Regions from separate parts of the Streptomyces sp. SCSIO ZS0520 genome, predicted to be linked through region 3. Evidence: riboswitches for the same ligand, from Rfam matches in the RefSeq annotation. Region 3 holds a riboswitch; each other region holds the start of a gene.

Region 1 (7,505 bases), 2.9 Mb from region 3:
GTGTTTCACTTCTCTCCTCTTCCCCTGCCGCCCGTCCGCGGGCGTGCCGTACGTGCCGTGCGGTCCTCACCCGCACGGGTCCGCCCGGTCGACCGCGCGGGCCGCAGGGGAAAGGCTGAGCAGGAGTGCCGTCCGAATCCATGGGAGTCCAGTGGTGGGGAGCCGAGGCGAGCCCGGCGGGGCGCACCGCCCCGCACGCCCGGAGGCGGCGGGGGCCGTGCCGGAGGAGGCCGCGCTGTCGCTGCACGGGGCGAACGCCGACCCCTCGCTGCGCCCGCAGCGCCGCTCGCTGTCCCGGACCTTCTTCCTCGTCCTGCCGGTGCTCCTGATCGTCTTCGGCATCTACTACGACGCGGCCACCCCCGCCCTCTACACGGCCCTGCCGATGTTCACCGCGGCCCCGCTGCTCGCCGCGCCCGTCTACACCACCCGCGGGGTCGCGCTCACCGGCGCCTTCGCCACCCTCGCGGTCTTCCTGCTGCGCGTCCAGGACGCGGACCTCGACGAGGTCGAGGGCACCACCGAGGCGATCACCGTGGTCACGGTCTCCTTCCTCGCGCTGCTGATGAACGGGGTGGTGCGCCGCAGCGGGGACCAGCTCGCCTCCGCCCGCGAGATCGCCGAGGCCGCCCAGCGCGCCGTGCTGCCCGAACCGCCCGACCGCTTCGCCGGTCTGCAGATCGCGGTGCGCTACGAGGCGGCGCAGGCCGGGGCGTTCATCGGCGGCGACCTCTACACCGTGCAGGACACCCCGTATGGGATCCGCATGATCGTCGGCGATGTGCGGGGCAAGGGGATGGGCGCGGTCTCCACCGTCGCCGTGCTCATCGGCACCTTCCGGGAGGCGGCCGAGCAGGAGGTGACCCTGGAGGCGGTGGCCCGGCGGCTGGACCACGCGCTCGCCCGGGAGGCCGGACTGCGGCGCGGCACCGAGGACTTCGAGGCCTTCACCACCGCGGTGCTCGCCGAGGTGGTGCACGAGGGCCGGACCGTGCGGCTGCTCAACCGCGGGCACCCGGGGCCGCTGCTGCTCGACGCCGAGGGCGGCCTGCGGGTGCTCTCGGCGAGCCGGGCCGCGCTGCCCCTCGGCCTCGCCGAGCTGAGCACCGAACCGGACCGCACGGACGAGGCGGAGTTCCCGCTCGGCGCCACCCTCCTCTTCCACACCGACGGACTCTCCGAGGCCCGGGACGCCGAGGGGGTCTTCTACGATCCGGTGGCCCGCCTGCGGGGCCGGGTCTTCCCGGCGCCGAGCGCCCTGCTGACCCTGCTCGTGGAGGAGGTCAGGGCGCACACCGGCGGCGGGGCGCGGGACGACATGGCGCTGCTCGCGGTGCGCCGTCCGGCCGCGGGCAACGGGACGGCGAACGGGCAGGGCGGAACGGGCACCTCCGAAGGCTGAGCGGGCCGCCGGGACCGCTCCGAGGGTCACGGTAGGTGAGCGTCCGACGCCCCTGGGATAACAATTGACGCACCGTCAGCATTGCGGGGATGTGAGGAAGACGGCTCCGTGGGGGTCAACTCGCCCCGCTGCGGCCCCCGATGTCCCTATCGTCCCGCCCGGAACGGGTCAAGGATCACCGGGAAACCTTGGAATACCGGGCCCGGGTCTATTAACGTTCGATAACGCAGCGCGGTCGTCACAGCCGTCACACGCGACGGCTCCGCGCGCACGCGCCTAATCCCGCAAGGGAGCCGGGGAACCACTTCTTGGGGTGAATCGGCCGCCTCTTCTTCGAGAGGCGGCGGTAGGAGACCTTCCTGCTCCGAACCCGTCAGCTAACCCGGTAGGCGAGAAGGAAGGAAAGGAGTACGCCTCCGTGGCGTCCAACGGCCCCGCTACACGCGTCACTTATGTGCCCGGTGACGAAGAGTCCTCCTTCGGGCAGCCCTTCGGAGAACCTCTCGAAGAGCCCCTCGGAGAGTGGAATCCCACGGCGGAGTCGGTCCGCCCGGTGCGCGGCAGACACCGCGTCATCAAGCAGCGCGGCGGCCTCGCCCGCAGCTCCACCGTGCTCGGCGTCGGCGTCATCGCCGCGGTCGGCGCCGGGGGCATGGCGACCGCCCAGGGCGGCAAGCCGCCGGTCCGCATCTCCGTACCCGATGTCTCCGCCGTCACCGCCTCGCTGCCCGAGGCCAAGTCCCTGCCGGGCGTCGGCGACCTGGTCGCGGGCTCCGGCGAGGACTCCGCCGCCGAGGCCGCGGCCCCGCTGAGCGCCGCCGGGCAGAGCGCCTCCGAGGACGCCGGGGAGTCGCTGCGCAGCCGGATCCTCCAGCAGGCCGAGCAGCAGCAGGCCGCCGCCGACACCGCCGCGCAGAGGACCGCCGAGGAGGCCGCCACCGAGCGGGCCGCCGAGGAGGCCGCCGAACTGCGCGAGAAGGCCGAGAAGAAGGCCGCCGCGGCGAAGAAGAAGGCCCAGGAGGAGGCCCGGCGCAAGGCCGAGGAGGAGCGCCTGGCCAAGCTCGCCAAGATGTTCTCGCTGCCCACCTCCTCGTACACCCTCACCTCGCACTTCGGCGACGCCGGTTCCATGTGGTCCTCCGGCCACCACACCGGCCTCGACTTCGCCGCCCCGACCGGCACCCCGCTGAAGGCCGTCCACACCGGCACCGTCAAGTCCGCGGGCTGGTCCGGAGCCTACGGCTACCGCACGGTCCTGGAGCTGGAGGACGGCACCGAGGTCTGGTACTGCCACCAGTCCTCGATGAGCGTCAGCGCGGGCCAGAAGGTCAGCACCGGCGAGGTCATCGGCCGCGTCGGCGCCACCGGCAACGTCACCGGGCCCCACCTGCACATGGAGGTCCACACCCCGGACGGCACGGGCATCGACCCGCTGTCCTGGCTCCAGTCCAAGGGCATCAACCCCTGAGACCCGGGAATCCTTGAGGCCCCGGAACTTCTGAGGCCCGGGAACTCCTGAGGCGGAACTCCTGCGGCCCGGCCACGCTGAGACCTGATACCGGTCCCGGCCCCGGCCGACCGCAGGACCGACCCCTTCCCGCAGCGGCATCCGCGGTGCGACAGCGCCGCCGGGTGCCGCTTCCGGTTGCGGCGGCCGGGTTTCGGCTCCACCGGCCGGGCGGGTACTACGGTGGGCGGTCCGGCCCGCGCCACACGGCCCGCCGTCCGGCGTGCGGCCCCGCACGCGCACACTGGTCGCGTACCCATGAACCACCGGCGCACACCGGCCACTTGCCCCGCAGGCGGCCCGGCGCCCGTACCCGGGAAGAGGTCACGGCTCCCATGTCCGCACCGCTCACCCTCGGCAACTCCGGTATCGAGGTCTCCCCGCTCGCCCTCGGCGGCAATGTCTTCGGCTGGACCGCCGACGAGAAGCAGTCCTTCGCGGTCCTCGACGCCTATGCCGCGGGCGGCGGCACCTTCGTCGACACCGCCGACTCCTACTCGGCCTGGGTCGAGGGCCACCGGGGCGGCGAGTCCGAGACCGTCCTCGGCGACTGGCTCGCCTCCCGCGGCAACCGCGAGGACCTGGTCATCGCCACCAAGGCGGCCCGCCACCCCGAGCACCTGGGCCTCGCCGCCGGGACGCTGCGCGCCGCCGCCGAGGCCTCGCTGCGCCGCCTGCGCATCGAGCGGATCGACCTCTTCTACACGCACTTCGACGACCCCGACGTACCGGTCGAGGAGATCATCAGCACTCTGGACGAGCTGGTACGGGCGGGCAAGGTCCGCGCGGTCGCCGCCTCCAACATCAGCCCCGAACGCCTTCAGGAGTCCCTGGACTTCTCCGACCGCGCGGGCATGGCCCGGTACGTCGCCCTCCAGGCCCACTACAGCCTGGTCTCCCGGGACACCTACGAGGGCGGGCTGCAGAGCGTGGCCGAACGCGGCGGCCTCACCACCATCCCGTACTTCGGGCTCGCCGCGGGCTTCCTCACCGGCAAGTACCGGCCGGGGCGGCAGGTCGACAGCGCCCGCGCCGGCGGAGCCGCCAAGCACCTGGAGACCGAGCGGGGCCGGCGGGTGCTCGCCGAACTCGACAAGGTCGCCGAGGCGCACGGCGCCGAGATCGCCTCGGTCGCCCTGGCCTGGCTCGCCGCCCGCCCGACCGTGGGCCCGCTGCTCGCCAGCGCCCGCGTCCCCGAGCAGCTCCCGGCCCTCTTCGCGGCCACCGGTCTCCGGCTGACCGAGGAGGAGTTGGCGGGGCTGACCGCGGCCTCGGACTGAGCGGAACCGGGGCGGGAGGGAGACCGGCACCGGGCCGGGACCCCTCCCGGGCCGGTCCCGCTACCGTCCCCGCATGGCATGGTGGCGGAGGACGAAGAAGGCAGGGGCGGGCCGGGGCGGCGGGCGCGGATCGGCGCCGGTGGGCCTCTCGGTCTTCGACCGGACGGCGGGGGACGGTGCGCCCGCCCGCCCCGGACTCCGGCTCGGCGCACGGCAGTTGCCGCCGATCACCATCCCGAGCCTCACCGACCGGGTGGCCGCGCAGACCCGCGCCAGCCACCCCGCGGGGACCGGCCCTGTGCAGGCCGTGGTCCCGCACAACGTCTGCGTCGAGGACGGCTCGGTCACCTTCATGGGGCTCGGCGGGCGGGCCGCGATCGTGGTCGGCCTGACCCCGCGGCTCCGCCCCGACCTCTACGGTCTCGGCGAGGCGGTCCAGGACGAGGGCGCCCTGCTGCACCTGGACGCGCACCCCGGCTTCCTGCGCGCCTCGCTGCTGCTCCCGGACACCGAGGTCGACCTGGACACCGGGCTCCGGCTCGACCAGGGCGACATCCAGGAGTTCCTGCACGCCGCCTACGCGAGCGAGACCGTCGAACTCCACATCCAGCACACCACCCACGACCGCCTGCTGCCCTACGTCTGCTCCGCACCGGGCCTGCGCCGGGCCGTGGACGCCGGTTTCGCACAGTTCACCCAGCCGCCCCCGGACGACCTCGCCGCCGCGGTCGCCGCCGTCAACGGCACCCTCAACCCGGCGGTACGCGTCCCCCTGCACGTCACCGGCAAGGCCGCGCTCGCGGTCGTCTTCGACGTGGAGGTCTGAGCCGGGGCCGGGGTTCAGGACCGGGGGCCTGAGCCCCCGGTGCCCGGCGGCGGTGCCGGTCCCCGGCCGGTGCGGCGGCTGTCCGGTCCGGGGCGCGGTGGCTCAGCGCGGGTGCCGGTCCTGGGCGGCGCGGTGGTGCGCCGGGTGCCAGCCGGGGGCCGCGTGGTGGACGGGCGGCGCGGGGCGGGCGGCCGCGGGGTCGCCGTACGGGGGAGGGGCTCCGTAGGGGGACGGGGTTCCGTGCGGAGGCGGGGTTCCGTACGGGGGCGGTGTTCCGTGCGGAGGCGGGGTCCCGTACGCGGGCGGGGTCCCGTACGAAGGCGGTGTTCCGTACGGGGACGGGTGCGGGCCGGGGCTGCCGCCGGGCGGTTGAAGGCCGGGGCCCGGGCGCGGTCGGCCGTGGGGCCAGGGCGGGGGCGGGGCCGTCCGGCGGTGCGGCCAGGGGCGGGGGGCGGTGAGGCGGGCCGCGTAGGCGAGGGCGGGGGCGGCGACGGTGCGGTGGCGCCAGAGGGCGTCCAGGAGTTCGCGTTCGCGGCGGGGGAAGTCGGCGCCCGCCCGGCCGCGGCGGCCCCGGCGCCGGAGCACGGCGAGCGAGGTGGCGCAGCGGGCGTAGTCCAGGACCTCGCGGGCGGCGGGCCGGTCCAGGGCGTGCGCCGCGTACTCCCTGGCCAGGGTGCGCCCGCGCATCGAGCCGAGCACGGAGGGCTCGGGCGCGGTGAGCCAGCCCGCGGCGGCGTAGGCGGGCAGCTCCTCGCGCACGGTGCGCAGTTCGCGCTGGCGCAGCCAGACGGCGAGCCAGGTCAGCAGCGCGAAGGCGGGCAGCATGACGGTCGCGTAGACGAGGAAGAAGCCGTAGCGGCCGAGCGCGGCGGAGCCGTTCCAGCAGGCGTGCATGCCCATCGCGAGCAGCAGGCCGGTGAGCGGGAGCAGGACCCGGCGCACCCGCTGGTGCTCCGCGCTCAGCGCCGCGATGCCGAAGCCGATGCCGGTCAGCACCGTGAACAGCGGGTGCGCGAAGGGCGACATGACGATACGGACGAAGAAGGTCGCGGCGGTGACCGAGGTGAGCCCGGTGCTGCCGCTGAGCCGGTCGGTGCCGAAGGCGTTGCCGAGGTAGAGGATGTTCTCGGTGAAGGCGAAGCCCGAGGCGGTGAGCCCGGCGATCACCACCCCGTCCACGATCCCGGTGAAGTGCCGTCTGCGGAGCAGGAAGACGAGCAGCACCGAGGCCGCCTTCGCCGACTCCTCGACCACCGGCGCTATCACCAGGGCGCCGAGGGTGTCCGCGCTGTGCGGGCTGGCGGTGGTGGTCGCTATCCACCGGGTCGCGAAGGAGTTGGCGAGGATCGCGATGAGCGCCGCCGCGCAGGCACCCCAGGCGAAGGCGAAGACCAGGTCGCGCCAGGGCCCCGGCTCCACCCGGTCCAGCCACCGGAAGGCGGCGAAGAGCAGCGGCACCGGCGTCACCGCGAGCCCGAGGCCGACCAGGAAGCCCTGGGTGCCGGTCTGCTCGTGCACCAGGGCCAGGATGACCAGCCCCGAGAGCCCGAGCAGCGCCGCCGCCCCGCCGAGCCGCACCGGCCGCCGCTGCCACCAGCGCGCGTGCCGCACCGGCCCCGGGGGTTCGGCAGGCGGCGGGCCCGGCTGCGCGGAAGGCGCCGGGCCCGCCGGCTCGGGGTGCGGAAAACGGAAGGCCACCCTTCGACACTAACGACCCCTCAGCCCGGGGCGCGACGGTGCACGGGTGCGCGCGGGCGCGGGGAGCGCGGGGCCGGCCGCCCTCAGCCCGCCTCGGGGGCCGGGACGAGCCCGGCCTCGACCAGGCCCGCGAGCACCGCGTCCCCCAGCGTCCGCACCGCCGACAGCGGGCGCACCATCACCGTGAACTCCTTGATCAGGCCCGCCTCGTCGACATGCAGCAGATCGATGCCGTGGATCTCCTTGCCGCGCACGGTGGTCCGGAAGGGCAGCACCACCGCGGGGGCCTCGGTGCCCTCCGCGCTGGTCTCGGCGGCGCCCTCGAAGCCGCCCAGGTAGCGGAAGTCCTCGAAGAGCCGCAGCAGCACCCCGAAGAGGCCGACCACCAGCGGCTTGCCCTCGAAGGGGGTGAACTTCACCGGGCTGTAGAAGCGGATGTCCTCGGTGAACAGCGCCTCGATCGCCGCCAGGTCCCGCGTCTCCACGGCCTCGCGGAAGCGGGCGGCGGTGGCCTGGGCGGGGGTGACGGGGGCGGAGTCGGCGGCGAGGTCGTGGGTCGGCTGCGGGGTCATCGGGCCTCCTGGGGGCGACCGGGGCCGTACGCGGTTCTCCGCGTACCGCGCCGCCGGGTCATGGGCGGGAAGGGCGTGAGGGGGCAGTGCGTGAGGGGATCGGGGTGGGAAGGGATCGGGGCGTGAGGGCGCGGGGTGTGCGTGGAGGAGGCTGTAGTCGTCAATGCGACTAGTCTCTTTGTTGAGTATCCGCGTCCTGGGTATCACGGCAGCCGGGGGT
Region 2 (7,505 bases), 160 kb from region 3:
GCATGCACCCCGGGGACGTGGTCGTCGCCGACGAGGTGCGCGCGGACACCACCACCGCCTGCACCGGTACCGAACTCCTGGTCGAGGAGATCCTGCGCCTCGCCCCCGGGCGCACGGTGCACACCGGCCCGCTCACCGGTTCCGACCACATCGTCCGCGGCGCCGAACGCACCGCCCTGCGCGCCACCGGAGCCATCGCGGTGGACATGGAGTCCGCGGCGACACTGCGCTGCGCGGCGCGTGCGGCGGGGCGTCCGGTGGCGGCGGTCCGGGTCGTCGTGGACGCCCCCGAGCACGAACTGGTCCGACTCTCCACCCTCGGCGGCGGCATAACCGCCTTCCGGGTCCTGCGTTCCCTACTCCCCGCGTTTTTCGAATGGCACCGTAACTTGCTGCTCCCTCGGAGGTGAGCCAGATGGCCATGCCGCTGCGCCAGTCCATCAAGGTCGCTACGTATCTGCTGGAACAAAAGGTCCGCAAGCGTGAGAAGTTCCCGCTCATCGTGGAACTCGAACCGCTCTTCGCCTGCAATCTGGCGTGCGAGGGCTGCGGAAAGATCCAGCACCCGGCAGGCGTGCTGAAGCAGCGCATGCCGGTGGCGCAGGCGGTGGGAGCGGTGCTCGAATCCGGGGCGCCGATGGTCTCCATCGCCGGTGGCGAACCGCTGATGCACCCTCAGATCGACGAGATCGTACGGCAGTTGGTGGAGCGCAAGAAGTTCGTCTTCCTGTGCACCAACGCCGTGCTGCTGCGCAAGAAGCTGAAGAAGTTCACGCCCTCGCCGTACTTCGCCTTCGCGGTGCACATCGACGGGCTGCGCGAGCGGCACGACGAGTCGGTGGCGAAGGAGGGCGTCTTCGACGAGGCGGTGGAGGCGATCAAGGAGGCCAAGAGGCGCGGCTTCCGGGTCACCACCAACTCCACCTTCTTCAACACCGACACCCCGCAGACGATCGTCGAGGTGCTGAACTTCCTCAATGACGACCTGAAGGTGGACGAGATGATGATCTCGCCCGCCTATGCCTACGAGAAGGCGCCGGACCAGGAGCACTTCCTCGGTGTCGAGCAGACCAGGGAACTCTTCAAGAAGGCCTTCTCCGGCGGGAATCGGCGCCGGTGGCGGCTCAACCACTCGCCGCTCTTCCTGGACTTCCTGGAGGGCAAGGTCGACTTCCCGTGCACGGCCTGGGCGATCCCCAACTACTCGCTCTTCGGCTGGCAGAAACCCTGCTATCTGATGAACGACGGCTATGTCACCACCTACAAGGACCTCGTGGAGAAGACCGACTGGGACGCCTACGGCCGCGGCAAGGACGAGCGCTGCGACAACTGCATGGCGCACTGCGGCTACGAGCCCACGGCGGTGCTCGCCACCATGGGTTCCCTGAAGGAGTCCCTGCGCGCGGTCCGCGAGAGCGTCGCGAGCTGAGGCGGACGGACAGCCACCACCCGCCGCCCGGCCGGACATCCGGCCGGGCGGCACCGGCGCGGAGGGGGCGCACGACGGACGCGGCGGAGCGGGGCCGCGTCCCGCTCCCCGTGCGGCTCGTCGTGAAGAAGGGGCAGGAATGAGCAAGGAGTTCGACCTCGGCCAGCTGCTGGCCGCGCGCGGCGCCGAACGCTACGCACTGCACGAGAAGCACCTGAACCACCAGCTTCCGCGCATGCTGCACACCATCGGCTTCGACAAGGTCTACGAGCGGGCCGAGGGCGCGCACTTCTGGGACGCCGAGGGCAACGACTACCTCGACATGCTCGCCGGATTCGGGGTGATGGGGCTCGGCCGCCACCACCCGGTCGTCCGCAAGGCGCTGCACGACGTCCTGGACGCCTCGCTCGCCGACCTGACCCGCTTCGACTGCCCCCCGCTGCCCGGCCTGCTCGCCGAGCAACTCCTCGCGCACAGCCCGCACCTGGACCGCGTCTTCTTCGGCAACAGCGGCACCGAGGCGGTCGAGACCGCCCTGAAGTTCGCCCGGTACGCCACCGGCCGGCCCAGGGTCCTGTACTGCACCCACGCCTTCCATGGGCTGACCACCGGCTCCCTCTCCGTCAACGGCGAGGACGGCTTCCGGGAGGGCTTCGCCCCGCTGCTCCCGGACACCGCGGTGCCGCTCGGCGATCTGGACGCGCTGCGGCGGGAGTTGCTGCGCGGGGACGTGGCCGCGCTGATCGTGGAGCCCATCCAGGGCAAGGGGGTGCACGAGAGCCCGCCCGGCTATCTGCGGCAGGCGCAGGAACTCCTGCACCGGCACAAGGCCCTGCTCATCGCCGACGAGGTGCAGACCGGCCTCGGCCGTACCGGGGACTTCTACGCCTACCAGCACGAGGACGGGGTGGAGCCGGACCTGGTCTGCGTGGCCAAGGCGCTCTCCGGCGGGTACGTCCCGGTGGGCGCCACCCTCGGCAAGGAGTGGATCTTCAAGAAGGTCTACTCCTCGATGGACCGCGTCCTGGTGCACTCGGCGAGCTTCGGCGCGAACGCCCAGGCGATGGCCGCGGGGCTCGCGGTGCTCTCGGTCATGGAGAACGAGCAGACCGTCGCGCACGCCCGCGTCACCGGCGAACTCCTTCGCAGCCGCCTCGCCGCGCTGGTCGACGAGTACGAGCTGCTGAGCGAGGTGCGCGGCCGGGGCCTGATGATCGGCATCGAGTTCGGCAGGCCGTCCTCGCTGCGGCTGCGCGGGCGCTGGACGATGCTGCAGGCCGCCCGCAAGGGGCTGTTCGCGCAGATGGTCGTGGTGCCGCTGCTGCAGAAGCACCACATCCTCACCCAGGTCTCCGGGGACCATCTGGAGGTGATCAAGCTGATCCCGCCGCTGGTCGTCGACGAGGCGGACGTGGACCGCTTCGTCACCGCCTTCCGGGCGGTCATGGACGAGGCGCACAGCGGCGGGGGCCTGATGTGGGACTTCGGCAGGACCCTGGTCAAGCAGGCGGTCTCGGGCCGCTGAGGACGCGGGCCCGAGGCCGTCGCCACCGGGGCCCGGAAAGGCCCCCGTCCTGCCTTCGCGTTCCTCAGTCGAGGAAGTCCGCGCGCAGCCGCTCCCGCACCTCGGGGGTGAGGCCGAGGCCCCGGCCGAGGTAGGTCTCGACGTCGCCCCAGGTCTCCTCGATGGCCTCGAAGGCGGCGTCGAGGTACTCCAGGCGCGCGTCGAACATCGGGCTGAGCAGTTCCATGACCTCGGGGGAGGTGCCGCCGGGGGCGTCGGCGCTGCGGCGGACCTTGTAACGCCGGTGCGCGGCATTGGACTTGAGGTAGTCCTCCTCGATCGCCGCGCGCTCCACACCGAGGGCGAGCAGGCTGACCGCGACGGACAGGCCGGCCCGGTCCTTGCCCGCGGCGCAGTGCATCAGCGCGGGCAGCCCGCCGTCGGCCATCTCGTGCAGGACGCGGCTGTGCTCCGCCGTGCGGCTGGTGATGATCGCCCGGTACGAGCCCTTCATCCGGGCCTCGGCCCTGCCGTCGGCGAGCAGCTCCCGCAGCTGGGCGATGTCGCCCTCGCGGACCATGGACCAGAACTCCACCCCGGAGGCCGGGTCGGTGAGCGGCAGGTTGAGGTTGCGCACCCCGGGCAGCTCGATGTCGGGGCCTTCCAGGGCCTGGTCACCGGCGTTGCGGAAGTCGAAGACCGTGTGCAGCTTCAGGGAGGCGAGGAAGGCGGCGTCCTGCTCGTCGGCGTGCGCGAGGTGCCCGCTGCGGTAGAGGCGGCCCGCCCTGACGCGTTTGCCGTCCACGGTCGGCAGCCCGCCCACGTCACGGAAATTGCGTACCCCGGTCAGCCGCGGCTCTGTCGACGGGACCTGCTGCGTCACCTAGGACTCCTCCCAGTGGGCCGCCCGCGCTGATCGCGGACGGTCACGATTTCCGACGATACGGCACCTGCCGTGGCCGCCATCATCGCCGCCGGATGCCCGTGGAGGCCATGGACGTGCACCGGGTGCGGCCGTCACCTCGCCGCCCGGAGACCCGTATTGCCGGAATTGCCCGTGCTCTTCACTCTCTTCCGCTGATGCCCGAAATAAAGACTCCTGGCCGTGATGTGCGTGAGCAGGCTCATATTCGTGACGGTCGGTGGCCGGGACTTTCGGCCGTACGGGCAAGCCCGGCAAGGGCGCCAAAGAAGCCGGAAGATCAATGTTCCACGCAGTGTCACCGTCCTTTTCGCCGAGGATCAAGAAAAGGAATGCGGCGGTGAATTCACCGCTTGTCCCGCCCATTCCGGTTCGCTTAACGTCTCGCTCACTCCGGATGGACGCCGAATCCTGCCGCCGTCCGGTTTCCACACACTCACCCGTGAAACGGCAGGAGCGGGGGATCCACAGGCAGTACGCCGTTTCCCCGGTTCAAGGGGACGGCTCGGGGTGAAGCCGCGCGAGCGCGGCGGGGCATCTCCAGCCCTAACCCGACAGCTCACCTCGCAGGCGCCGGAGAGGAATCCACCATGCCTGTCAAGGGCAAGCACCGCCGTACGAAGTCGAGCCGTCTGCTGCGTTCCCTGGCCGTCGCCGGAACCGGTGGCGCCGCACTCGCCCTGCCGCTCATGGGCGCCGCCGGTGCCCACGCCGCGAGCCCCCACGACGCCGCGGCCGTGAAGACCGGGGCCACCGAGGCCGCCGCGAAGGACGGCAAGAACGGCGACAGGGCCGAGCGCTACACGGTCGCCCCCGGCGACTCGCTCGCGAAGATCGCCAAGGAGCAGGACGTACGCGGCGGCTGGAAGAAGCTGTACGCGGACAACCGCGAGGCCGTCGGCTCCGACCCCGCCCTGATCCGCCCCGGTCTGAAGCTCACCCTCGGCGCCAAGGCCGAGACCCCGGCGAAGAAGGCCGAGGCTCCCGCGAAGAAGACCGAGAAGCCCGCCGAGGCCGAGAAGCCCGTGGTGAAGAAGGAGGCCCCGGCGAAGAAGGCGGCCCCGGCCGAGAAGAAGGCCGAGAACACCGGCGGTTACACCCTCCCGGTCGCCGGTTCCTCGGTCGGCACCCCGTACCACCAGTCCGGCAGCATGTGGTCCAGCGGCTACCACACCGGCGTGGACTTCGTGGTCCCGACCGGCACCAGCCTGAAGGCCGTCGGCCCGGCGACCGTGGTCTCGGCGGGCTGGGGCGGCGCCTACGGCAACCAGGTCGTGCTCCAGCTGGAGGACGGGCGCTACGCCCAGTACGCCCACCTCTCGCAGCTCTCCGTCTCCGCCGGCCAGCAGGTGAGCGGCGGCCAGCAGGTCGGGCTCTCCGGCGCCACCGGCAATGTGACCGGCCCGCACCTGCACTTCGAGATCCGCAGCACCCCGGACTACGGCTCGGACCTCGACCCGCTGGGCTACCTGCGCGCCCACGGCGTGGACGTCTGACCGACCGGACACCGCGCACCGCGAGGACCGCACCCGCACGGGGTGCGGTCCTCGCCGCCTGTCTCGCCCCGCTCTCCCGTGCCGCCGACTCCCCTGCGCTTATTCCGAGTTGACGGAGATTTTCCCGGTGGCGTATCTCACGAGCCGTCAACCCCTTATTACGGTGGCGTAGGTCACGGGCGAAGGAGAAAAATGGCCCGACGTGGCAGCAGATTCGACATCCTTCAGACGTGACGAATTCAGGTCCTACGCGGCGGTCGGCGACAGTTTCACCGAGGGGGTGGGTGATCCGGGCCCCGACGGCAGCTGTGTCGGCTGGGCCGACCGGCTGGCCGTTCTGCTCGCGGACCGGACACCGGAACACAGTTTCCGCTATGCCAATCTCGCGGTACGGGGAAAACTCCTCGACCAGATCGTCGCCGACCAGGTGCCGCGCGCCCGGGAACTCGCCCCCGATCTGGTGACCGTCTGCGCGGGCGGCAATGACATGATCCGGCCCGGCACCGATCCCGACGACGCCGCGGAGCGCTTCGAGGAGGCCATCGCCTCGCTGTCGAACGCGGTCGGCACCATCGTCGTCGCCACCGGCTTCGACACCAGGGGCGTACCGGTCCTGCGGCATCTGCGCGGGAAGATCGCGACGTACAACGGGCATCTGCGCGCGGTGGCCGACCGCTACCAGTGCCGGGTGCTCGACCTGTGGTCCCTCAAGTCCGTGCAGGACCGCAGGGCTTGGGACGCGGACCGGCTGCACCTCTCGCCCGAGGGGCACACCCGGGTCGCCCTCAGGGCCGGGCAACTGCTCGGCGTCGAGGTGCCCGCCGACCCGGAGCAGCCCTGGCCGCCGATGCCGCCCCGCACCTCCCTGGAGGGCAGGCGGGACGACGTCCAGTGGGCCCGGGAGTACCTGGTGCCCTGGATCGGGCGGCGGCTGCGCGGCGAGTCCAGCGGGGACCACGCGGCGGCCAAGCGGCCGGACCTGCTGCCGCTGTGACCGGGGCCGGGGATCCGGCGGGACGGCTGCTCCCTCCGGGTGCGCGTTCGCCCGAGCCGGGGTGGGTACGACGGAACGGGCGCCCGGAAATGTGACCCCCGGTGTCGCTGTTACTGCGCACATAATGGATTGTCCGACCGACATCACCTGGAGGTCCCGTGGCCGGTACCCGTTCCCTGCGCTCCGGGCTCCGCTCACTGAGGCCCGCCGCCTTCGGCGCGGATCCCGCCGGTGAGCGCCTGGCACGCATACGCAGATCCCCGCACTACGCCGACGGTTCCTTCCAGAATCCCGAGCCCACCCGCAGCGGCCCCTCCGGCTCCACCCTGGAGCTCGCCAGGACGTACTTCCGCAAGCAGGCCCGGCTGCTCCGGTTGCCCGCGGGCGAGATCCCGCTCCACCGGCCGAGCCGTGCCGAGCTCTCCGCGCCGCCCGCGAGCGGGCTGCGGCTCACCTGGACGGGCCATTCCACCGTCCTCGCCGAGATCGACGGCGCACGGGTGCTCTTCGACCCGGTCTGGGGCGAGCGATGTTCCCCCTTCGGCTTCATCGGCCCCCGGCGGCTGCACCCCGTACCGCTGTCGCTGGCCGAGCTGGGCCCGGTGGACGTGGTGGTGATCTCCCACGACCACTACGACCATCTGGACATGCCGACCGTCAAGGCGCTGGCGGGGACGCGGACCGCCTTCGCCGTGCCGCTCGGCGTCGGCGCGCACCTGGAGCGCTGGGGAGTCCCGGCCGACCGGATCCACGAACTCGACTGGCACGACTCGACCCGGATTGCGGGCCTGACCCTGACCGCGACCCCCGCCCGGCACTTCTGCGGGCGCGGAGTGCGCAACCAGCAGCACGCCCTGTGGGCCTCCTGGGCGGTGCGCGGCAGCGAGCACCGGATCTTCCACAGCGGCGACACCGGCTACTTCGAGGGCTTCGCGGAGATCGGCGGCGCGCACGGCCCCTTCGACGCGACGATGATCCAGATCGGCGCCTACAGCGAGTTCTGGCCCGATGTGCACATGACCCCCGAGCAGGGCGTACGCAGCCACCTCGACCTCCAGGGCGGGCACGGCGGGGGAGTGCTGCTGCCCATCCACTGGGCCACCTTCAACCTCGCCCCGCACCCGTGGGCCGAGCCCGCCGAGGGCACCCTTGCCGCCGCG
Region 3 (7,505 bases):
AAGGCGGGAAGGGACAAGACAGGGCCCGCGACGTGTGGGTATTGCCACACAGTGGTGGCCTGGCAGTCCCGCTAGGGTCTGTGCACTGCCTACAAAACCGCACTGTGGGCCCGTCGTGTGGACCCGGGGACCCGGTCGGCTCCGCGTGATCCGCACGACGGGCCCTTGGCCCGGGCCGGAGGAACGCATGGCTGGACCGTTCGACTGGATTGAGGAGCAGGCCCGGCTGCGGCACCGCGCGGGTCTGGTGCGCACCCTGCGCCCCCGGCCCGCCGACTCCCCGCTGCTCGATCTCGCGGGCAACGACTACCTCGGCCTCGCCCGGCACCCCGAGGTGACCGGCGCCGCCGCCGAGGCGGCCCGGCACTGGGGCGCCGGGGCGACCGGCTCCCGCCTGGTCACCGGCTCCACCGCACTGCACGCCGAACTGGAGGCGGAACTCGCCGCCTTCTGCGGTTTCGAGTCGGCCCTCGTCCTGTCCTCGGGCTACGCCGCCAACCTCGCCGCCCTCACCACGCTCGCCCCGCACGGCTCCCTGATCGTCTCGGACGCCGCCAACCACGCCTCGCTGATCGACGGTTGCCGACTGGCCCGCGGCACCACCCAGGTCATCCCGCACGGCGACCTCGACGCGCTGCGCAAGAACCTCGACGGCCACCCGGGCCCGGCGCTCGCCGTCTCCGACTCCGTCTTCTCGGTGGACGGGGACGCCGCCCCGCTCACCGCGCTCGCCGGGGTCTGCCGCGAGTTCGGCGCGGCCCTGCTGGTGGACGACGCCCACGGCCTCGGGGTGCTCGGTCCCGGCGGGCGCGGGGCCCCGGCCGCGGCGGGACTCGCGGGCGACGGGGACGTGGTGGCGACCGTGACCCTCTCCAAGTCCCTCGGCAGCCAGGGCGGTGCGGTGCTCGGCCCGGCCCGGGTCATCGACCACCTGGTGAACACCGCCCGCACCTTCATCTTCGACACCGGCCTCGCGCCCGCCGCGGTGGGCGCCGCCCTCGGTGCCCTGCGCCTGGTCGAGCGCGAGCCGGGGCGCCCCGAGGCGGTCCGTACCGTCGCCCGCGACCTGCACGCGCGCCTGACCGAGGCGGGTCTCGAGGCGGTACGCCCCGACGCCGCCGTGGTCTCGGTCCGCGCGCCCTCACCCGGGCAGGCCCTCCAATGGGCCGCCGACTGCCGGGAGAAGGGCGTCTCGGTGGGCTGCTTCCGCCCGCCCTCGGTACCCGACGGCATCTCGCGCCTGCGCCTGACCGCCCGCGCCGATCTGACGCCCGCTCAGATCACCGAGGCGGTACGGGTGATCGTCGCGACCGCGCCGCGCTGAGCCCGGCCGGGCAACCGCAACGGAGTCGGCGGCCCGGGCGCGGTGAGCGGTGACCGCGCGGATTTCACCGCATCGGGCGACAGTTGTCCGCACTTCCGGGTGGCCGGGGCCCTGCGGGGACGGCCGCGGTGGCACGCTGTCCCCCTGCACCGGCCCGGGTCCGGACCGAGGGCACGCCGCAGTCCTCGCCCCCGGCACGGTGGGAAGGGACGCCGTGCCATGGCCGATCACCAGGAAGCAAGCCTCACCCTCCCGAGCCGGCCCGCCTCGGTGCCCGAGGCCCGCAGATTCGCGGGCACCGTCCTCGCCGAGTGGGGGCTGCCCGCCACGGCCGAACTCACCGACAGCGTCCGGCTGATCGTCTCGGAACTGGTCACCAACGCCGTACTGCACACCCTCGGCCGGTCCCCCGTCCTGACCGTCCTGCTCCGCCTGGAAGGCGAGACGGTACTGCGGATCGGCGTGCGCGACAGCCACCCCGGACTGCCGCGAAGACCGGCGGCCGAGGGCGAATGCCCGGACGGGGGACGGGGGATGGACATCGTCCAGTGCCTCACCGCCCACCACGGAGGGGAGTTGAGCGTGCTCCCGGACGCGGCGGGCGGCAAGACGGTGTGGACGGTGCTGCCGGTGGTGCGGAGCGCCGAGCCGCTCCCGCAGTGACGTTCCGCCTGGGGGCCCGGAGTCGGCCCCGGGGTGCCTCAAGCGGGCGTACGGCAGCGGGAGTTGCCGCGGGCGGTGCGGGGCGCGCGGCCGGGGCACCGCCCGCTCGGCGTCAGTCCACCCGGCCGTACTGGACGCTGCTGCTCCAGATCTTCTCCAGGCGCACCACGGCCCCGGTCTTGGGGGAGTGCCAGATGCGGCCGTGGCCCGCGTAGATGCCCACGTGGTAGACGTTGCCGCGGTAGCCGAAGAAGACCAGGTCGCCGTTGCGCCGCTGGGCGGGAGACACCCGCTTCGTGGCGTTGAACTGCTGCTGCGCGGTACGCGGCAGCTCCTTTCCGGCGTGCTTGAAGGCGTACTTGGTCAGACCGGAGCAGTCGAAGCTGTTCGGTCCGGTCGCCCCGTAGCCGTACGGGGCGCCCTGCTTGGAGGCGGCGACCTCCAGGGCCTTGGTGGCCGGGGCGAGGGCCTGGGCGTCCGGGGCGGTGCCCGGCAGGGAGATGCCGCCGCCCACGGCGGCGAGGGTGAGGGCCGAGGCGGTACCGGCCCGGGTGAGTACAGCGGGGACACGATTGAGCGCGGACATGCGCAACCCTTCGTCAGCCGCCTGTGAAGGATGACCTGTCGGGTTCGGGCTGGCGAAGTCGCCCGGCCGCGGTAGCGCGACTTGACCCCAAGGACCGCTCGGATACGGCTCCGGCGGCCCGTACTGCACGGGTCCTCCACTCCTGCCGATCCACTCCTGTCGACCGGACATCCGGACGGCGGCAGGACTCGGCGTCCGCCCGGATCGCCCCGCCCCTACGGCGGGGGCTTGTCGTCGCAAGCGATGTTCACGCACGGACGCGCCGCTTTCCGGTCGGAACGGGGCCGCACAATTCACCGGCCGATTGGTCCGAATGTGTGGAGCGCCCCTCGCGAGCACCCGCGTCCGCACCGCGCGCACCGCCCGCACCTGCGAAGAAGGCGCCCGCGCCGCGTACCCGCCTCCCAAACGGCGCAACTCAGTTCGGTTTCCTCTCCGGCCCGATATCCCCCGACCAGGGGTACCCCGACTGGCCCGTTTCACCGCGCACTTCACGGTCACGCGCGCGGGAAGCGCGATGCTTCGCGGCCCGTACGGGGCACTTGGCGCCGCCCTCGGTCAACAGGGCATGACGGCATGGCGGGTGGACCGGGCCACCGGCATCCGGCGTGCCGGGGAACCGACTTCGGGCGGCGGACCGCCAACTCCCTTGCGGGACATACGCATCGGGCCGTGCACCCCCGTCCGCTACAGCGGGGGTGCACGGCGGTTCGGGGAAGGGGTGTTCAGACCGCGGGGTGCGGCTCGCCCGTGGCGGAGGACCCGGGCGGGGCCGAGCCGCTGCCGCCGCGGCGCAGTCCGGCGCCGACCAGCACGGCGGACAGGCCGAGCAGCGCCCAGACGCCCAGCGTCAGGAGCGGCCCGGAGGCGGCGGCCCCGTCGAAGAAGCCCACCGACCTCAGCAGCGAGCCCTCGGCCCCCGGCGGCAGCAACTGGCCGATCCGGCCCACCGGCTCCGGCAGCAGCTCGGGGCTGGTGGCGACCCCGGAGAACGGGTTGCCGAGGAAGATCACGAGCAGCGCGCCGACGCCGATCCCGGCCCGTCCGAGCAGCGAGGCGATCCCGGCCACGGCACCGCCCACGGCCAGCGTCGCGAGCCCGAGCACCCCGGCCTCCGCCCACCAGTCGCCCCGCAGGATGCCGAGCCAGTTGTCGGTGAGTCCGGTCGCCACCAGGCCGACCAGGGCCGAGGCGCCGAGCAGTACCGCGACGGCCCGTACCCCGCGGATGCCGAGCAGGGTGACCACCGCGCCGGAGGCCACCCCGGCCATCGCCAGGGGGAGCACGATCGCGTTCAGACCCGACTGCCGTGGGTCCTCCTCGGAGGCGGCGACGACGTCCTCCACGACCGGCTCGCCGTCCGGTGCCTGGGCGCGTGCCGCCTCGGTGAGCAGCTGGGCGACGACCGGGCCCGCGGCGGTCGCGGTGAGGAGCTTGCCGCCCTCCGGGGTGGCCACCATCGCGCCGTAGACCTCGCGGTCCTCGATGGCCGTGCGGGCGGCGGCCTCGTCCGTGTAGCGGTGGATCTCGAAGGCGCCCTCCTGGCTGCCGAGCCGCTTCTCCAGGGAGGCGACCGCACCGGCGGGGCCGGCCACCCCGAGCGGGACCTCGCGCGGGGCGGTGCGGGCGGCGGGCCAGGCGAAGGCCCACAGGGCGAGGGTGACGATCAGCGGGATGAGCAGGACGACGCCGAGGAGGCGGCGTGCGGGCGGCGCGGCACCCGGCGGTGCGGCCGTGGCGCCTTCGGTGCGGGTGGCGGACATGGCGTGCCTCGATTCGGGCGGTGGAGAGCGCGTGAGCGCGTGGTGCGGAAGCGCGGGGTGCGGAGGGGGCCGTGGGCGGCCCGGCGGCTAAAAAGAAGGATCGTTCGTTTTGATTATGGTCCTCACTGTCCTGGGATGCCCCGCCGCTTGTCAAGAAGGAATGTTCGTTTTAGGTTGCGCGCATGGCCCGTGTATCCCAGGCGCACCTCGATGCCCGCCGTCGGCAGATCCTCGAAGGCGCCGCCCGCTGCTTCGCGCGCAACGGCTTCCACGCCACGTCCATGCAGGACGTCCTCAAGGAGGCGGACCTCTCCGCGGGCGCGGTCTACCGCTACTTCAGCGGCAAGGAGGAACTGATCGGCGCCATCGCGGCAGAGGTCCTCGAAGGGCTGCGGGCGGCCTTCGCGGAAGAGGCCGAGGAGCGGCCCCTCCAGCCGCCGGACGTGGTGGTGGGCCGGGTGTTCACGCGGATGATGGACCGGGGGCCCGCCTCCGAGTTCGGCGGGCGCACCGGCTTCCCGCGGCTGATGATCCAGGTGTGGACGGAGACCCTGCGCAACCCGGAGCTGGCCGCCCTGACCCGCGAGGGCTTCCTTCGGGTCCGCGCCGCCTGGGTGCGCATCGTCCGGCAGTACCAGCGGGAGGGTCTGATGCGCGACGACCTCCCCGCCGAGCACGTGGCCCAGACGATGATCGCCCTGGCGCAGGGCTTCGCCGCCCAGCAGGCCGTCTTCGGCGAGACACCGGTCGAGAACCTCCAGGACGGGCTGCGCGCGCTGATGAGCATGGGCGGCCCCGGGCCGGTCGCGGTCGAGGACGGCCGGGGCTCGGGGTCAACTCCCTGACGGCGCAGGCCCTTCGCGCCTTATCTCCCTCTTGCCCCGACATGCGCGTGGCTGATTTGCGCCCCTTCGGCCACTTCCGGCCATCACTTCGCCTTGGGTAACTCCCGCCCCCGATCGGACCCTTCGGGAGATCTCCGCTCAACGAGACCGAAGTCCCCGGTTATCGGATCGGTAAAGAACGGCCGTTCCCTCTATTGCCCATGCTCTGTCAACCGACAGGATCACCCGTACTACTGATGTGTGTATGTCGGGAGGATTCACTTGATACGAATAAATCGCTCAAGGAGAACCGCTGCCCTCGGTTCTGCCACCGCCCTCATCGCCGGAACCGTGCTCGCGGGCGCGTTCGCCACCCCCTCGGCGAACGCGGACAGCCGGCACCACGGCGGTGACCGCGAGGCCCGTGGCGCCGCCGTCGCCGCCGCCCGGGCCGCCAAGGCGGGCATCGACTGGAAGGACTGCCCCGCGGACTGGGAGCTGGCCTCCCCGATCCAGTGCGGCTGGGTCACCGTCCCGGTGGACTACGCCAAGCCCGACGGCAAGAAGATCAAGCTCGCCGTCGACCGCGCCAAGAGCACCGGCACCAAGGACGAGCGGCAGGGCGCCCTCGTCTACAACCCGGGCGGCCCCGGCGGCTCGGGCATGCGCTTCCCGACCCGTATCACCACCAAGAACCCGCTGTGGACGAAGACCTCGAAGGCCTATGACTTCGTCGGCTTCGACCCGCGCGGCGTCGGCCACTCCGCGCCCATCTCCTGTATCGACCCGCAGGAGTTCGTGAAGGCGCCCAAGGCCGACCCGGTTCCGGACAACGAGGCCGACAAGCGTGCCCAGCGCAAGCTCGCGGCCGAGTACGCGGACGGCTGCGCCGAGCGCAGCGGCGCCATGCTGCCGCATATGACGACCCCGAACACCGCGCGCGACCTGGACGTCATCCGGGCCGCCCTCGGCGAGAAGAAGCTGAACTACCTCGGCGTCTCCTACGGCACCTACCTGGGCGCGGTGTACGGCACCCTCTTCCCGGACCACGTCCGCCGCATGCTGGTCGACAGCGTGGTCAACCCCTCCCGCGAGAAGATCTGGTACCAGGCCAACCTGGACCAGGACGTCGCCTTCCAGGGCCGCTGGGAGGACTGGACGAAGTGGGTCGCCGAGAACGACGCCGCCTTCCACCTCGGTGACACCCAGGAGAAGGTGCAGGCGCAGTGGGAGAAGCTGCGCGCCGCCGCGAAGAAGGAGCCCATCGGCGGGGTCGTCGGCCCGGCCGAGCTGATCTCCTTCTTCCAGAGCGCCCCGTACTACGACTCCGCCTGGGTGCCCACCGCCGAGGTGTGGAGCAAGTACGTCGCCGGTGACACCGAGGCGCTGGTCGAGGCCGCGGGCCCCGACCTCTCGGACACCAAGGGCAACGCCTCCTCCGAGAACGGCAACGCGGTCTACACGGCCGTGGAGTGCGGCGACGCCAAGTGGCCCACCAGCTGGCAGCGCTGGGACCGGGACAACACCCGGCTTCACAAGGACCACCCGTTCATGACCTGGGCCAACGCCTGGATGAACCTCCCGTGCGCCACCTGGCCGGCGAAGCAGCACACGCCGGTCCACGTCAAGAGCGGCAAGGGTCTGCCGCCCGTCCTGATCGTCCAGGCCGAGCGCGACGCGGCCACCCCGTACGAGGGTGCCGTGGAACTGCACAAGCGGTTCAAGGGCTCGCGCCTGATCACCGAGAAGGACGCCGGTTCGCACGGGGTGACCGGAGCGGTCAACCCGTGCATCAACGACCGGGTGGACACCTACCTGCTGACCGGCAAGGTCGGTGACCGGGACGCCACCTGCGCCCCGCACGCCACGCCGAAGCCGTAACGGCGAGGGCCCTCCTGGCAGGGTGGAAGGAGGGGCGACCGGACTGCCGGCCGCCCCTCCTTCTCCCTTCCTGCGCCCCTTTTCCCCGGCGGCTCCCGCCAGGGCTCAATCGGCCAGTCCCGCGAGGGCGTTGACCTTCTCGACGCGTACCCGGACCAGGAGTTCTCCGGGCGAGGCGTTGCGTGCGCCGTACTCCTCGGCCCGTGCCCCGCCCATGTAGCGCGCGGCGATCCGCTCGGCCCAGCGGCGCAGCTCGGCGGCGTCCTCAGAGATCTCCGCGCGGCCCCGAAGGACCACGAAGGCGTACGGCGGGCGGTCGTCGTCGACGCAGAAGGCCACGCGGTCGTCGCGGCGCAGATTGCGCCCCTTCACGCTCTGCGCCGAGGTGGTGAGGACCACTTCGTCGCCGTCGAGCAGGAACCAGACCGGGGCGACATGCGGCGCCCCGTCCTCCCGGACCGTCG
Region 4 (7,505 bases), 4.4 Mb from region 3:
CCCCGCCCGGCTCGACGCCAGCCTGCGCACCGAGCTGGAGGCCCAGAAGCTGGCCCGCAAGCTCGGCGCCGACATGCAGACCAAGGAGGGGCAGGACGTCTTCTGGCGCCATATGTCGGCCACCTCCAAGAAGCTCGACATCGACCTCAACCCCCGCTACGGCACCTGGGACGCGGTCAACAGCAAGCGCACCGACGCGAAGACGCCGTGGCTGCGCGAGGTCTCGCGGGGGCAGCAGCCGGCCTGAGGCCATGAGGCGCGGGGGTGCCCGGCCGCTGCCGTCGGGTGCCCCGCCCGGGTGGGTTACGTTCGGTGCGTGAACGCCACTTCGCAGACGGCCGCGGGCCGCATCGTCCTGCTCACCACCAGCCACCGGGTCGCCCCCGGGCTGCTGTCCTGGCCCGCCTGGCAGACGCTGCACGCCGCCGACCGCGTGCTCTGCGCGGATGCCGCACACGTACAGCTGCCGTATCTGCGGGACGCCGGGGTCGAGGTCGCGCGGGAGGCGCCGCTCGCCCGGGAGCTGGTCGACTGGTGCGCGGGCGGGCGCACGGTGGTCGTCGTCGCCACCGGTGAGGGCGACCGGAAGCTCACCGACGGGCTCGCCGCGCTGGCCGGTTCGGGCCGGGTGACCATGCCCGAGCTGGAACTCCTCCCCGGCTCCTACGACCTCCCCGGCGCCCGCCTCCTCGACCTCGTCCAGGTGATGGACCAGATCCGCGCCGAGTGCCCCTGGTCCTCCCGGCAGACCCACGAGGGGCTCGCGAAGTACGCGATCGAGGAGGCGTACGAACTCGTCGAGGCGATCGAGGACGGCGACCGGGCGGAACTGCGCGAGGAGTTGGGCGACGTCCTGCTCCAGGTCGTCTTCCACGCCCGGATCGCCCAGGAGGGGCCCGCCGCCGGGGACGCGGCGGCGGGAGAAGAGGAAGGGGACGGCGAGGAGGAGGTGGGCGCCTTCTCCCTCGACGATGTCGCCGCCGGGATCGTCGCCAAGCTCATCCACCGCCACCCGCACGTCTTCGGCGAGGAGAGCGCCGAGACCCCCGAGGACGTGGAGGCGCTCTGGCGGCGCACCAAGGCGGAGGAGAAGCAGCGCGACTCCCTCACCGACGGCGTCCCGCTCGGTCAGCCGGGCCTCGCCCTCGCCGCCAAGCTCGCCTCCCGGGTGCGCACCGCGGGCCTCGACGTGCCCCTGCCCACCGGCGAGGGCATCGGCTACCGGCTGCTCGCCCTCGCCCTGGACGCCCAGGAGCAGGGCGTGGACCCCGAGGCGGCCCTGCGCTCCGCGGCCCGCGCCTACCGGGACGCCATCCGGGCGGCGGAGCAGGGCCAGGCCTGACGGCGGTGGCGAGCGGGACGAGAGGAAGTCAGCACGTGTCCGAGCAGGTGGGGCGGAACGGACAGGCCGGGGAGCCCGGCGGCCCGGACGCCCCGGCCGCCGCCCCCGGAAGCTGCCCGGTCGCCGGTGCCGAGAGCCCGCCCGACCTCTTCACCTGGGAGTTCGCGGCGGATCCGTACCCGGCCTACGCCTGGCTGCGCACCCACGCGCCCGTGCACCGCACCCGGCTGCCGAGCGGGGTGGAGGCCTGGCTGGTGACGCGGTACGCGGACGCCCGGGCGGCGCTGGCCGATCCGCGGCTCAGCAAGAACCCGGCGCACCACGACGAGCCCGCGCACGCCAAGGGGAAGACCGGTATCCCGGGCGAGCGCAAGGCCGAGCTGATGACGCATCTGCTGAACATCGACCCGCCGGACCACACCCGGCTGCGCCGCCTCGTCTCCAAGGCCTTCACCCCGCGCCGGGTGGCCGAATTCGCGCCCAGGGTCCAGGAGTTGACCGACTCGCTGATCGACTCCTTCGCCGCGCGCGGCAGCGCCGACCTGATCCACGAGTTCGCCTTCCCACTGCCGATCTACGCGATCTGCGAACTGCTCGGCGTCCCGCGCGAGGACCAGGACGACTTCCGGGACTGGGCGGGCATGATGATCCGGCACGGCGGCGGCCCCCGCGGCGGTGTCGCGCGCTCGGTGAAGAAGATGCGCGCCTACCTGGCCGAACTCATCCACCGCAAGCGCGAGGACCTCGGCGAGGAGTCCGCGCGGGACGACCTGATCTCCGGCCTGATCCGCGCCTCCGACCACGGCGAGCACCTCACCGAGAACGAGGTCGCCGCGATGGCCTTCATCCTGCTCTTCGCGGGCTTCGAGACCACGGTCAACCTGATCGGCAACGGTACGTACACGCTGCTCCGCAATCCTGACCGGCGGGCCGAGTTCCAGCGGGCGGTGGCCGAGGAGGACACCGCGCTGCTCGCCTCCTCGGTCGAGGAACTGCTGCGCTACGACGGCCCGGTGGAGCTGGCCACCTGGCGGTTCGCGACCCGGCCGCTGGAGATCGGCGGGCAGCGGATCGCGAGCGGCGACCCGGTGCTCGTGGTGCTGGCCGCCGCCGACCGCGACCCGGCCCGCTTCCCCGCCCCCGACACCCTCGACCTCGCCCGCACCGACAACCAGCACCTCGGCTACGGCCACGGCATCCACTACTGCCTCGGCGCACCCCTGGCCCGCCTGGAGGGCCAGTACGCGCTCGGCACCCTGCTCCGCCGCCTCCCGGACCTGCGCCTCGCCGCGGAACCGGAGGAGCTGCGCTGGCGCGGCGGCCTCATCATGCGCGGACTGCGCACCCTGCCGGTCAGCTTCACCCCGCGGTAGGGCGGCCACCGCAGGGTGCCCGCGGCGGGCGGTCCGTCCTCGGGCGGACGGGGCGTCGTACCGCGTATGTCGGACATGCGCGGCAGTCGGTCCGCGGCTCCGTCGACCCGCTTTGCGGACTCGGGGCGAACCCCGGTCACTGCCCTGAACTGCCTCTGGGCATGCGGAATTGACGGAGCGTCAGGATTGTGATGTACGCGTGATCTCCGCTGCATCGACTTGTGACAAGCGTTCGACTCCGGCTACGTTCTCGGGCAACTCGGCGGCTGGTCACAGCCGTCACCGCTGTCACGCGAAAGGCCACGGCATGCTCTCCGGGAACGGTCGCCATCGACGCCCCCGCCAGGCTCCGGCGTTCGTCGTCACGGCGGGGGTGACCGGCTCCGCGCTGGCCCTGCCCCTGCTCGCCGGGACCTCCGCGCACGCCGCGGACAAGGCCACCTGGGACCGCCTCGCCGACTGCGAGAGCGGTGGCGCCTGGAGCGCGAACGAGGGCAACGGCCATTACGGCGGGCTCCAGTTGACGCAGCGTGACTGGGAGTCCTACGGCGGCCTCGACTTCGCGGCCCGCCCCGACCTCGCCAGCCGCTCGCAGCAGATCGCCGTGGGCCAGAAGCTCCTGGACGACAAGGGCCCGGCGGCCTGGCTGGCCTGCGCCGCCGTCGCCGAGCTGACCGGCGGCGGCCCGGAGCCCTCGGTCGACCCCGGCGTCCCGGACTCCAGCAGCCCGAAGCCGAGCGACAGTCCGAAGCCGGATGACGGCGGCGAGCCGTCCGGGTCGCCCTCGCCCTCCGGTTCCGGCGGCGACTCCGACAAGAAGGACGATCCGAACCCTTCGGACTCGGCGGATCCGACGGACTCGGCCGGCTCGGCGGACCCGTCAGGCTCCCCGAGCGAATCGGATGAGTCGGGTGAAAAGGGTGAGTCCGGCGCCCCGGAAGCCGACCCGAGCGCCACCCCCGAGGACTCCGCCACCCCGGGCGACGGTGACGGCAAAACCGGCGACGAGGGTGATTCCGGTACGGATCGCGGCAACTCCCCTGGCTCCGGCGGGGGTTCGGGTTCCGGCGGGGAGGGTTCCGGCCGCCATCGCGGTGAGCCCGCGCCCGACGCGGACGTCCCCGACCGCCCGGGGAACTCCACCGGCCGCCACTCCCGTCCCGGTGACTCGCCCGCGGCCGGGGACGGTTCGTACTCCGTGCGGCCGGGCGACAGCCTGTCGATGATCGCGGAAGCACAGGATGTGGACGGCGGATGGCCCGCGCTCTACGCGCTCAACAAGGAGACGGTGGGCGCCGATCCCGACCTCATCCTGCCCGGTCAGAGCCTTGCACTTGCCTCCGAAACGGACGCTCCCCAGGGCTAGTTCGGCAGCTATTGTCCGCTTTGGTGAAACTGAGACATGAGTCTCAGAAGCCCTGATCGTCTTTGGAGATCCGGCGAGCGCGTGTTTACGGTCGTGACCGCTCGCCACAGCGGGCTCCGTGTGACCGTCACGCCGAATCCTGCCGGCGGTCCCCGGGAAACTCGTCGCGTGAAGCGCCGTTGGCAGGAGCGGGGGAACCAAGGTTTGCGCCGGGTCCCAGGGGCCGGGCAGCACATGCTGCCCACTTCGGGAAACGGCTAGGGGTGAAGTCGCACAGCGCGAGCGTGCGGCCGGGCAATTCGCCTTCTGCTCTTACGGAGCGGGGGGCACCCCATCGGCCCGAACCCGACAGCTCACCTCGCAGGCGTCGGTGAGGGGATCTCTTCATGCTGCTTTCCGGCAAGGGCAAGCACCGCCGCCCGACCGTCTTCAACCGCACCACCCGTGTCGTCACGCTCGCCGGCGTCGCCGGTGCCGCCATCGCCGCGCCGCTGGTCACCAGCGGTTCCGCCTCCGCCGCCACCGCCTCCGAGTGGGACAAGGTCGCCCAGTGCGAGTCCGGCGGCGACTGGTCGATCAACACCGGCAACGGCTTCTACGGCGGCCTGCAGTTCACCAACTCCACCTGGGCCGGCTACGGCGGCACCCAGTACGCCGCCCGTGCCGACCAGGCCACCAAGGAGCAGCAGATAGCCGTCGCCGAGAAGGTGCTCGCCGGTCAGGGCAAGGGCGCCTGGCCGTCCTGCGGTGTCGGCCTGTCCAGCACCCCGTACGGCGGCGGCGCCCCGCAGTCCGGTGGTCAGCAGGAGAGCAAGCCCGCCGAGCAGCGCTCCTCGCGCTCCGCGGAGCGTCCGGCCCCGGCGAAGAAGGCCGAGCCGAAGGCCGAGAAGAAGACCGTCACCACCCCGACCGGCAAGAAGGTCGCCAAGGGTGACGGCGAGTACAAGGTGGTCAAGGGCGACACGCTCAGCGAGATCGCCGCCGAGCACAAGGTCAAGGGCGGCTGGGCCAAGCTCTTCAAGCTCAACGACGACATCGTCGACGAGGCCGACCTCATCTACCCGGGCCAGCAGCTGCACCTGCGCTGACCCCGCACGGCCGGACCGGCCGGGCCCCGCGCCCGGCCCGTCCCCCGCACAAGGACCGCCCCGCCCCACGCGTCATCCCCCGTACGCGTGGGGCGGGGCTCTTGTCTGCCGCCGTGCCGCCGCGGTGCTCCTGCCGGGGCGTACCGGGTTCCGGAAGTGACCGGCCGGTAGCCGTACTCCGGCTGACGGGGCGGTGGCCGCAGGGGGACATGAAATGCGTATGTTCATCCTGTTATTCGTATCTTTTGGTCGTCTTTTCGTCCCGGTACGTGGGCCGTCGGGCGGGGCCGGTGCCCACTGCGGATAGGCTCTTGGCGCAAGGACACCCCCGCACAAAGGCGTGCTCCCGCATTCCACGCGTCACATCCCAGAAGGAGATGCTCGTGCCGTCCATCGACGTCGTCGTAGCCCGGGAAATCCTGGACTCCCGAGGCAACCCCACGGTCGAGGTCGAGGTAGGCCTCGACGACGGAAGCACCGGCCGTGCCGCCGTCCCCTCCGGTGCCTCCACCGGTGCCTTCGAAGCCCTGGAACTCCGCGACCAGGACGCGAGCCGCTACAACGGCAAGGGCGTGGAGAAGGCCGTACTCGCCGTCATCGAGCAGATCGGCCCCGAGCTGGTCGGCTACGACGCCACCGAGCAGCGCCTGATCGACCAGGCGATGTTCGACCTGGACGCCACCCCGGACAAGTCCTCGCTCGGAGCCAACGCCATCCTCGGCGTCTCGCTCGCCGTGGCGCACGCCGCCTCCGAGGCCTCCGACCTGCCGCTCTTCCGCTACCTGGGTGGCCCCAACGCGCACCTGCTCCCGGTGCCGATGATGAACATCCTCAACGGCGGTTCGCACGCGGACTCCAACGTCGACATCCAGGAGTTCATGATCGCGCCGATCGGCGCCGAGTCCTTCTCCGAGGCCCTGCGCTGGGGCGCCGAGGTCTACCACACCCTCAAGAAGGTGCTGAAGGACCGCGGCCTGTCCACCGGCCTCGGCGACGAGGGCGGCTTCGCCCCCAACCTCGGCTCCAACCGCGAGGCCCTCGACCTCATCCTCGTCGCGATCAAGGAGGCCGGTTACGTCCCCGGCCAGCAGATCGCGCTCGCCCTCGATGTCGCCGCCTCCGAGTTCTACAAGGACGGCGCCTACGAATTCGAGGGCAAGTCCCGCTCCGCCGCCGAACTCACCGAGTACTACGAGGAGTTGGTCGCCGCCTACCCGCTGGTCTCCATCGAGGACCCGCTCTTCGAGGACGACTGGGACGGCTGGAAGGTCATCACCGACCGCCTCGGCGACAAGGTGCAGCTGGTCGGCGACGACCTCTTCGTCACCAACCCGGAGCGCCTGGCCCGCGGCATCGACGAGGGCGCCGCCAACTCCCTCCTGGTCAAGGTCAACCAGATCGGCTCGCTGACCGAGACCCTGGACGCCGTCGAACTGGCCCAGCGCAACGGCTTCAAGTGCATGATGTCGCACCGCTCCGGCGAGACCGAGGACGTCACCATCGCCGACCTCGCCGTCGCCACCAACTGCGGCCAGATCAAGACCGGCGCCCCGGCCCGCTCCGAGCGCGTCGCCAAGTACAACCAGCTGCTGCGCATCGAGGAGATCCTCGACGACGCCGCGGTGTACGCCGGCCGCAGCGCCTTCCCGCGCTTCAGCGCCGACCAGTAGTCCCGCGTCCGGGCCCCGCGCCCGGTTGACCGTGTCCCTGCCCCCGGTCCCGTACCGTGTGCGGGGACACGGTGACGTACAGCGCAGTGGGGAGGCGGGCGATGGCCGGCAGGAAGGCTCCGGGCGGACCGCGGGATGCCGACAGGTTCTCCACCTCCACCCGGCTCCGGCTGATCGGCGAGCAGACCGCCGAGCGCGTCTACCGCTCCCAGACCCGGCGCCAGGCCCGCCGCTCCCGGCTCACCGGCCGCGCGGCCCTGCTCGCCCTGGTGCTCTGCTCGCTGGTGGTGGCCCTCGCCTATCCCATGAGGCAGTACGTCTCCCAGCAGGCCGAGATCGACGAGCTGCGCCGGGAGAAGGCCGAGCGCCGCGAGGAGGTCGAACGGCTCCGCGACGCCAAGGCCCGCTGGCAGGACGACAGGTTCGCCGAGCAGCAGATCCGCGCCCGACTGCACTACGTACGCCCCGGGGAGACCGGCTACACCGTGGTCGGCCCCGACGCCACCCGCGCCCGCCCGCGGACCGAGGGCGCCACCGACCGCCCCTGGTACGCCAATGTCTGGGACGGCGTGGACAAGGCCGACCGCTCCGGCGGCTGAGCCCGCCCGCCGCACCCGCGGACCGGCGCCCCCTCGGGCCGGGCCGCCCCACTCGCCGCCCCATATG

Evidence for each region. Region 3 has a riboswitch for cyclic di-AMP ahead of MID12_RS30120 (C40 family peptidase). Riboswitches for the same ligand answer to the same signal wherever they lie in the genome.
Region 1: it holds a riboswitch for cyclic di-AMP, as region 3 does, so the genes downstream of both, MID12_RS17430 (M23 family metallopeptidase) here and MID12_RS30120 (C40 family peptidase) in region 3, are expected to answer to the same signal.
Region 2: it holds a riboswitch for cyclic di-AMP, as region 3 does, so the genes downstream of both, MID12_RS30890 (LysM peptidoglycan-binding domain-containing M23 family metallopeptidase) here and MID12_RS30120 (C40 family peptidase) in region 3, are expected to answer to the same signal.
Region 4: it holds a riboswitch for cyclic di-AMP, as region 3 does, so the genes downstream of both, MID12_RS11190 (transglycosylase family protein) here and MID12_RS30120 (C40 family peptidase) in region 3, are expected to answer to the same signal.

Annotation. Positions count from the first base shown of each region.
Region 1 is NZ_CP092644.1:4,439,971-4,447,475, forward strand. Features, by position in the region: gene MID12_RS17425 (PP2C family protein-serine/threonine phosphatase) at 155-1,402, shown strand; cyclic di-AMP (ydaO/yuaA leader) riboswitch at 1,666-1,809, shown strand; gene MID12_RS17430 (M23 family metallopeptidase) at 1,821-2,870, shown strand; gene MID12_RS17435 (aldo/keto reductase) at 3,245-4,189, shown strand; gene MID12_RS17440 (hypothetical protein) at 4,263-5,015, shown strand; gene MID12_RS17445 (PrsW family intramembrane metalloprotease) at 5,118-6,626, opposite strand; gene MID12_RS17450 (nuclear transport factor 2 family protein) at 6,797-7,285, opposite strand.
Region 2 is NZ_CP092644.1:7,531,008-7,538,512, forward strand. Features, by position in the region: gene MID12_RS30870 (1-hydroxy-2-methyl-2-butenyl 4-diphosphate reductase) at 1-410, shown strand, start outside; gene hpnH (adenosyl-hopene transferase HpnH) at 416-1,429, shown strand; gene MID12_RS30880 (aspartate aminotransferase family protein) at 1,569-2,954, shown strand; gene MID12_RS30885 (tyrosine-protein phosphatase) at 3,019-3,816, opposite strand; cyclic di-AMP (ydaO/yuaA leader) riboswitch at 4,248-4,441, shown strand; gene MID12_RS30890 (LysM peptidoglycan-binding domain-containing M23 family metallopeptidase) at 4,446-5,351, shown strand; gene MID12_RS30895 (SGNH/GDSL hydrolase family protein) at 5,554-6,345, shown strand; gene MID12_RS30900 (MBL fold metallo-hydrolase) at 6,504-7,505, shown strand, end outside.
Region 3 is NZ_CP092644.1:7,368,862-7,376,366, forward strand. Features, by position in the region: gene MID12_RS30110 (8-amino-7-oxononanoate synthase) at 188-1,324, shown strand; gene MID12_RS30115 (ATP-binding protein) at 1,544-1,987, shown strand; gene MID12_RS30120 (C40 family peptidase) at 2,100-2,573, opposite strand; cyclic di-AMP (ydaO/yuaA leader) riboswitch at 2,577-2,777, opposite strand; gene MID12_RS30125 (ABC transporter permease) at 3,299-4,336, opposite strand; gene MID12_RS30130 (TetR/AcrR family transcriptional regulator) at 4,519-5,181, shown strand; gene MID12_RS30135 (alpha/beta hydrolase) at 5,443-7,041, shown strand; gene MID12_RS30140 (PPOX class F420-dependent oxidoreductase) at 7,147-7,505, opposite strand, start outside.
Region 4 is NZ_CP092644.1:2,978,273-2,985,777, reverse strand. Features, by position in the region: gene MID12_RS11210 (SurA N-terminal domain-containing protein) at 1-247, shown strand, start outside; gene MID12_RS11205 (nucleoside triphosphate pyrophosphohydrolase) at 317-1,342, shown strand; gene MID12_RS11200 (cytochrome P450 family protein) at 1,378-2,715, shown strand; gene MID12_RS11195 (LysM peptidoglycan-binding domain-containing protein) at 3,023-4,081, shown strand; cyclic di-AMP (ydaO/yuaA leader) riboswitch at 4,246-4,463, shown strand; gene MID12_RS11190 (transglycosylase family protein) at 4,468-5,169, shown strand; gene eno (phosphopyruvate hydratase) at 5,553-6,839, shown strand; gene MID12_RS11180 (FtsB family cell division protein) at 6,941-7,438, shown strand.